2 regions of the Streptomyces sp. NPDC091282 genome follow, and region 1 is predicted to be linked to the other one. Evidence: riboswitches for the same ligand, from Rfam matches in the RefSeq annotation. Region 1 holds a riboswitch; the other holds the start of a gene.

Region 1 (3,400 bases):
CGGTGTCGCCGACGGCCGGGAGCTGGACGAAGACGACGTCACCGAGCGCGTTGGCCGCGTGCTCCGTGATGCCGACCGTCGCCACGCCGTCCGCGGCGGCCGACAGCCACTCGTGCTCCTTGCTGTAACGCAGCTGCTGGGGGTTGCTCATGGCCTGAATTCTCCTGTACGCGGTGGGGTGCTGGTGAAAGAGGAGTGCGGGAAACACACGTGAGCAGCGGAAATGTGCGCAGGGTCACGCACCGCCGGGCTCGGTGTCTTTCTCTGGGTCCGCCTCGGGATCTACTTCTGGCGCTTGTAGAACGGCAGGGCCACGACCTCGTACGGTTCGTGGCTGCCCCGGATGTCGACGCCGACACCCGCGGTGCCCGGCGCCGAGTGCGCCGCGTCGACGTACGCCATGGCGATCGGCCTGCCGAGCGTGGGGGAGGGGGCGCCGGAGGTGACCTCGCCGATCACCTTGCCGTCCGCGACCACCGGGTAGCCGGCGCGCGGCACCCGGCGGCCCTCGGCGACCAGGCCGACCAGCACCCGCGGCGGATTCGCGGCGGCCCGGTCGGCGGCCTCGGTCAGCGCCTCGCGGCCCACGAAGTCGCCGTCCTTCTCGAACTTCACGACCCGGCCGAGGCCGGCGTCGAAGGGGGTCAGCGAGGTGGTCAGCTCGTGCCCGTACAGCGGCATGCCCGCCTCCAGGCGGAGCGTGTCGCGGCAGGACAGGCCGCAGGCCACCAGGCCGACACCGGCGCCCGCCTCGGTCAGCGCCTCCCACAGCGCCACCGCGTGCTCCGGCTTCACGAACAGCTCGAAGCCGTCCTCGCCGGTGTAGCCGGTGCGGGCGATCAGCGCCGGGACGCCGGCGACGGTGCCGGGCAGCCCGGCGTAGTACTTGAGGCCGTCCAGGTCGGCGTCGGTGAGCGACTTCAGGATCCCGGGCGACTCCGGTCCCTGGACGGCGATCAGCGCGTACGCGTCCCGGTCGTCGCGCACCTCGGCGTCGAAGCCGGCGGCGCGCTCGGTCAGCGCGTCGAGGACCACCTGGGCGTTGGAGGCGTTGGCCACGACCAGGTACTCGGTCTCGGCCAGCCGGTAGACGATCAGGTCGTCGAGGATGCCGCCGTCGGCGCGGCAGATCATGGTGTAGCGGGCGCGGCCCACGCCGACGGAGGCGATGTTGCCGACCAGGGCGTGGTTCAGCAGGGCGGCCGCCTCGGGGCCGGTCACCGCGATCTCGCCCATGTGGGAGAGGTCGAAGAGCCCGGCCCTGGTCCGCACCGCGACGTGCTCGTCGCGCTCGGAGCCGTAGCGCAGGGGCATGTCCCAGCCGGCGAAGTCGGTCATGGTGGCGCCGAGCGAGCGATGCAGGGCATCGAGCGCGGTACGGCGGAGTCCAGCGGAATCGGAACTGCTCATCGGTCGGTCGTCTCCCAAAGATCCCAGGGCATGACAGGCGAGGTCGGTCCTCCCCATCTGTCATCGGAACCTGAGAGGTTCGCCTCGACCACGGACGTGGTCGAAGGCTTGCACCTTGGGTGGGACCGCCGGCGGGCGGTCCGCTTTTCAGATGTGCCTCGCCCGCGCGGTAACGGTGCCTGAGAGATTCAAGGGAGGGACTTGCTCCTTCGGCGCCCCGGTGAAGACTGCCGGGGACTCTCCCGCGCGGATTCAAACGGCCGGTATGCAGTTGGCGCGCACATCATTGCATGCCGGGCCGGGCTTTGTAACAGCCCTGTGGCCGGAACCGGACGGAACCGCGAGACACCGTGCATTACCTTCTCTTTACAATAAGCGGGGAGAACCTTTCCTGAGCCCCCAGGGAGGACGGTCACGGTGACAAGGACCACGGCATACGCGACGACGACGGGCATCGCCCTGCCGGGACAGCCGGCGGCCCCGGCCCGCGAGCGGCACGGGGAGCGCCCGGCACGCGTGGTGCGCGACCTGCGCGACCGGACCGGCCGCAGCCCGCAGGGCCTGCTCTTCGGCCCCCGTGACCTGGTCGTGGTCACCGGCCTGCCCGGCAGCGGCAAGTCCACCCTGATGCACCGCACCGTCCAGGGCATCCGGATCGACTCCCAGGACACCCGCGACCGCTGGGACGCCCGCCTGGCCCGCTTCCTGCCGTACGCCCTGTACCGCCCGCTGGTCCGCCTCGCCCACTACGCCGGACTGCGCCGCGCGCTGCGCAGCGGCGAGGGCGTGGTGGTGCACGACTGCGGCACCCAGGCCTGGGTGCGCGACTGGCTGGCCCGCGCGGCCCGCCGCCGCGGCGCCACCCTGCACCTGCTGCTCCTGGACGTCCCGCCGGGCACGGCGCTGGACGGCCAGCGCGAGCGGGGCCGCGGCGTCTCCCGCTACGCCTTCCTGCGCCACCGGCACGCCGCGTCCCGTCTGGTGCGCGCGGTGGAGAGGGGCGGGCTGCCCCGGGGCGTCGGCTCGGCGGTGCTGCTCGACCGGGACGCGGCCGACGTGCTGTGCCGGATCGCCTTCCGCGAGCCGGAGAAGTGCGCGGGGTGAGGCTCCCCGCGCGGGCGGGCGGCTCGCAGGGGTGGGGCATTGTCACAGCCACCCGATAGCCTTTTCGGACTCAGCAGCAGCGGTTTCCAGCAGGCGGTAGGCAGATGGACTTCCCGGCGGACATTCCCGCGGACTTCCCGGCACAGACGCACCCCCACCCGCACGGCGGGTGGCCCGGCAACGAACTGGAGGAGGTCCTGTCGGCCTCCCTCGGCGTCCCCGCGGCCGCCGGCCGGCTCATCGAGGTACTCGGCCGCGGTTTCCTGTGGATCCCGCTGCCCGAGGGCGGCGGCCCGCACAGCGGTTCCCTCGACCTGCCCACCACGGAGATCGAGGGCCGGGTGTACGTGCCGGTCTTCAGCTCCGAGGAGCAGTTCCGCCAGGTGGCCGGCTCCCACCTGTCGTACACCGTCGCCCCGGCCGTCGAGTTCGCCCGCGGGCTGCCCCCGCAGGTCGGCATCGCCGTGAACCCCGGCGGCACGGTGGGCGTCCCGCTGCCGCCGGAGGCGGTCGCCGAGCTGTGCCGGGCCGGCCGCAGCGAACTGGACGGTTCGGCCTCGGGCGGCCGGGTACGGCTCTTCGAACCGGACTGGCAGGACGACCCGATGGACTTCCTGGCCGCGGCCTCCGCGGAGTTCGCGGCCACCGGCGTGGTCGCCACGGCCCGCCGCTGCCTCGCCGCGGTCGAGACGGCGGACCCGGTGATGTTCGTGGGCGTCGAACTCTCCCAGTGGGAGGGCGACATCAGGGCGCTGCCCCTGGAGGCGCTGGGCCGGGCGCTGGGCCGGGTCCCGGTCGGGTGGCCGGTGAACCTGGTCCTGCTCGACGTCGCGGACGACCCGGTGGGCCACTGGATGCGGGAGCACGTCCGGCCCTTCTACCAGTA
Region 2 (3,400 bases), on a different contig from region 1:
CGGTCGGGCTGGCCGCCTCCAAGATGCTCGCGAAGATCGCCTCCGAGCAGGCCAAGCCGGACGGCCTGGTGCTGATCGAGCCGGGCACCGAGCGGGCGATGCTCGGGCCGATGACGGTGCGGACCCTGCCGGGGGTGGGGCCGGCGACCGGGGACCACCTGCGGCGGGCCGGGATCACCACGGTCGGCGAGATCGCCGAGGCGGGCGAGGACGAACTGGTACGGCTGCTCGGCAAGGCCCACGGGCACGCGCTGTACGCGATGGCGCTGGCCCACGACGACCGGCCCGTGGTCGCCGAACGGGAGGCCAAGTCGGTGTCCGTCGAGGACACCTACGACGTGGACATCCACGACCGGACGCGGGTGGGCATGGAGGTGCAGCGGCTGGCCGACCGGTGTGTGCGCCGGCTGCGGGGGGCGGGCCTGTCGGGGCGGACCATCGTGCTGAAGGTGCGGCGGTACGACTTCTCGACGCTCACCCGGTCGGAGACGCTGCGGGGGCCGACCGACGACCCGGCGGTGGTAAGGGAGGCGGCGGCGCGGCTGCTGGACTCGGTGGACACGACGGGAGGCGTGCGGCTGCTGGGCGTGGGCGTGTCGGGGCTCGCCGACTACACCCAGGAGGACCTGTTCGCGCAGGCGGCGGCCGGGGACGGGGTGGAGCCGGCCGCGGAGGAGGACGTGGCGGAGCCGGCCGCCGAGGCGGAGGCGGCCGTCGAGCGGCGGTGGCCCGCGGGGCACGACGTACGCCATGCGGGGTACGGCCACGGATGGGTGCAGGGGAGCGGGCTGGGGCGGGTGACGGTGCGGTTCGAGACGCCGGGGTCGGTGGTGCCGGGGAGGGTGCGGACGTTCCGGGTGGACGACCCCGAGCTGGAACCGGTGGATCCGCTGCCGCTGGTGCCGGAGGTTCCCGCGGACGGCGTCGGCGTGTGACCAGGAGCGCGGGGCCTTCCGGGGCCGGGAGGGCCCCGTCCCGGGCCGGGGCAGGGCGGGAGCGGCCCCCGCCGGGCCTACGCGCCCGAGTCCTCCGTGCCCGCCAGCTTGCCGAAGTCGTGGTCGGGATGGTCGGCGGGCGGGGCGGCCGTGTCCAGGCCGTAGTGGTGGTAGAGCTGGAGTTCCTGCTCGGGGGAGAGGTGGCGGCCCACGCCGAAGTCGGGGGCGTCCTTGATCAGGGCGCGGTCGAAGGGAACCTTGAGGGTGCCCTCGACCAGCTCGCTCGGCTCCAGGGGCACGAAGGCGTCCCGGGAGAACAGGCCGGTGCGTATGGCCGCCCACTCCGGCACCCCGGTCGCGTCGTCGAGGTAGACCTCGTCGATCGTGCCGATCTTCGTGCCGTTGCGGTCGAACGCCTTGCGGCCGATCAGGTTGCGCGGATCGATGTCGGTCTGCACGGGCCCTCCACTAGGTCGCACCTCATCCGTAAGCACTACAAAAGAGCACATTGAAGGAGGCGGCCACTCGAAGACCCGTGCGGTGCCCTCGCTGGTAGGCTGGCAGACGGCTGCTGACCCCGTGCGGGAGAGTCCTCCGGGCAGACCGGAGGCGCCGAAGGAGCAAATCCTCCCCGGAATCTCTCAGGCTCACGTACCGCACGGACGAGGTCACTCTGGAAAGCAGGGCAGGCGTCCATGGCGCTTGTCCTCACCGACGGTGCAAGCCGGATCCCCTGGGCGTCCGGCGAAGCTCTCAGGTTGAGATGACAGAGGGGGAGGCCGTCGGGGTGCCCGTGCCGGGGTACCCCTCGAAGGTCGCGTCAGACCAGGAGGCCTCCGCAATGACCGCCCAGCGTGTACCGCTCTCCGAGCTAGAGCAGGGAATCCCCTTCGAGCAGCGCCACATCGGACCCGATGACGAGGCGCAGGCCAAGATGCTCGCCCAGGTCGGCTACGGCTCGCTCGACGAGCTGACCGCAGCCGCCGTGCCGGACGTCATCAAGAACGCCGACACCCTGGAGCTGCCGGGTGCGCGCACCGAGGCCGAGGTGCTGGCCGAGCTGCGGTCGCTGGCCGACCGCAACCAGGTGCTCGACTCGATGATCGGGCTGGGCTACTACGGCACCTTCACGCCGCCCGTCATCCTGCGGAACGTGATGGAGAACCCCGCCTGGTACACGGCGTACACGCCGTACCAGCCGGAGATCTCCCAGGGCCGGCTGGAAGCGCTGCTGAACTTCCAGACCGTGGTCGCCGACCTCACCGGGCTGCCCACCTCGGGTGCCTCGCTGCTCGACGAGGGCACCGCCGCCGCCGAGGCCGTGGCCCTGTCGCTGCGCATGGGCAAGAACAAGAAGGGTGTCTTCGTCATCGACGCGGACGCCCTGCCGCAGACCATCGCCGTGATCCGGACGCGGGCCGAACCGACGGGCGTCGAGGTCGTCGTCGCGGACCTCAGCGAGGGCATCCCGGCCGATCTCGCCGCGCGGGAGATCAACGGCGTGCTCGTCCAGTACCCGGGCGCCTCCGGTGCCGTGCGCGACATCAAGCCGCTCGTCGAGCAGGCGCACGGGCTGGGCGCGCTGGTCACCGTCGCCGCCGACCTGCTCGCGCTGACCCTGCTGACCTCGCCGGGCGAGCTGGGCGCCGACATCGCCGTCGGCACCACCCAGCGGTTCGGTGTGCCGATGGGCTTCGGCGGTCCGCACGCGGGCTACATGGCGGTGCGGGAGAAGTTCGCGCGCAGCCTGCCCGGCCGGCTCGTGGGCGTCTCCGTGGACGCCGACGGACACCGGGCCTACCGGCTCGCGCTGCAGACGCGTGAGCAGCACATCCGCCGCGAGAAGGCCACCAGCAACATCTGCACCGCGCAGGTGCTGCTCGCCGTGATGGCCGGCATGTACGCCGTCTACCACGGGCCCGAGGGCCTGCGGGCCATCGCGCAGCGGACCCACCGCTACGCCACGATCCTGGCCGCGGGGCTGAAGGACGGCGGGGTCGAGCTGGTGCACGGCGCCTACTTCGACACGCTCACCGCGCGCGTGCCCGGCAAGGCCGCCGAGGTCGTCGCGGCCGCCCGGCAGGGCGGGGTCAACCTGCGCCTCGTCGACGCCGACCACGTCTCCATGGCCTGCGACGAGACCACCACGCGCGCGCAGCTGGGAGCCGTCTGGGCGGCGTTCGGCGTCGAGGGCGACGTCGAGGCGCTGGACACGGCCGCCGCGGACACGCTGCCCGAGGCGCTGCTGCGCGAGGACGGCTACCTGGGCCACCCGGTCTTCCACGAGCACCGGTCCGAGACCGCGATGCTGCGCTACCTGCGCCGCCTCGCCGACCGCGACTACGCCCTGGACCGGGGCATGATCCCGCTGGGCTCCTGCACGATGAAGCTCAACGCCACCACCGAGATGGAGCCGGTCACCTGGCCCGAGTTCGGCCAGCTGCACCCCTTCGCCCCCGCCGAGC

Evidence for each region. A riboswitch is a leader RNA that binds a small molecule or an ion and turns the genes downstream of it on or off. The one in region 1 is predicted to bind glycine.
Region 2: another riboswitch for glycine. It lies ahead of gcvP (aminomethyl-transferring glycine dehydrogenase); the one in region 1 lies ahead of gcvT (glycine cleavage system aminomethyltransferase GcvT).

Annotation. Positions count from the first base shown of each region.
Region 1 is NZ_JBIVUX010000011.1:42,956-46,355, forward strand. It holds gene gcvH (glycine cleavage system protein GcvH) at 1-151, opposite strand, end outside; gene gcvT (glycine cleavage system aminomethyltransferase GcvT) at 283-1,410, opposite strand; glycine riboswitch at 1,568-1,665, opposite strand; gene ACIQOE_RS36730 (AAA family ATPase) at 1,828-2,514, shown strand; gene ACIQOE_RS36735 (enhanced serine sensitivity protein SseB) at 2,619-3,400, shown strand, end outside.
Region 2 is NZ_JBIVUX010000004.1:9,427-12,826, forward strand. It holds partial or broken gene ACIQOE_RS19190 (DNA polymerase IV) at 1-1,100, shown strand, start outside; gene ACIQOE_RS19195 (PRC-barrel domain-containing protein) at 1,013-1,393, opposite strand; glycine riboswitch at 1,508-1,602, shown strand; gene gcvP (aminomethyl-transferring glycine dehydrogenase) at 1,777-3,400, shown strand, end outside.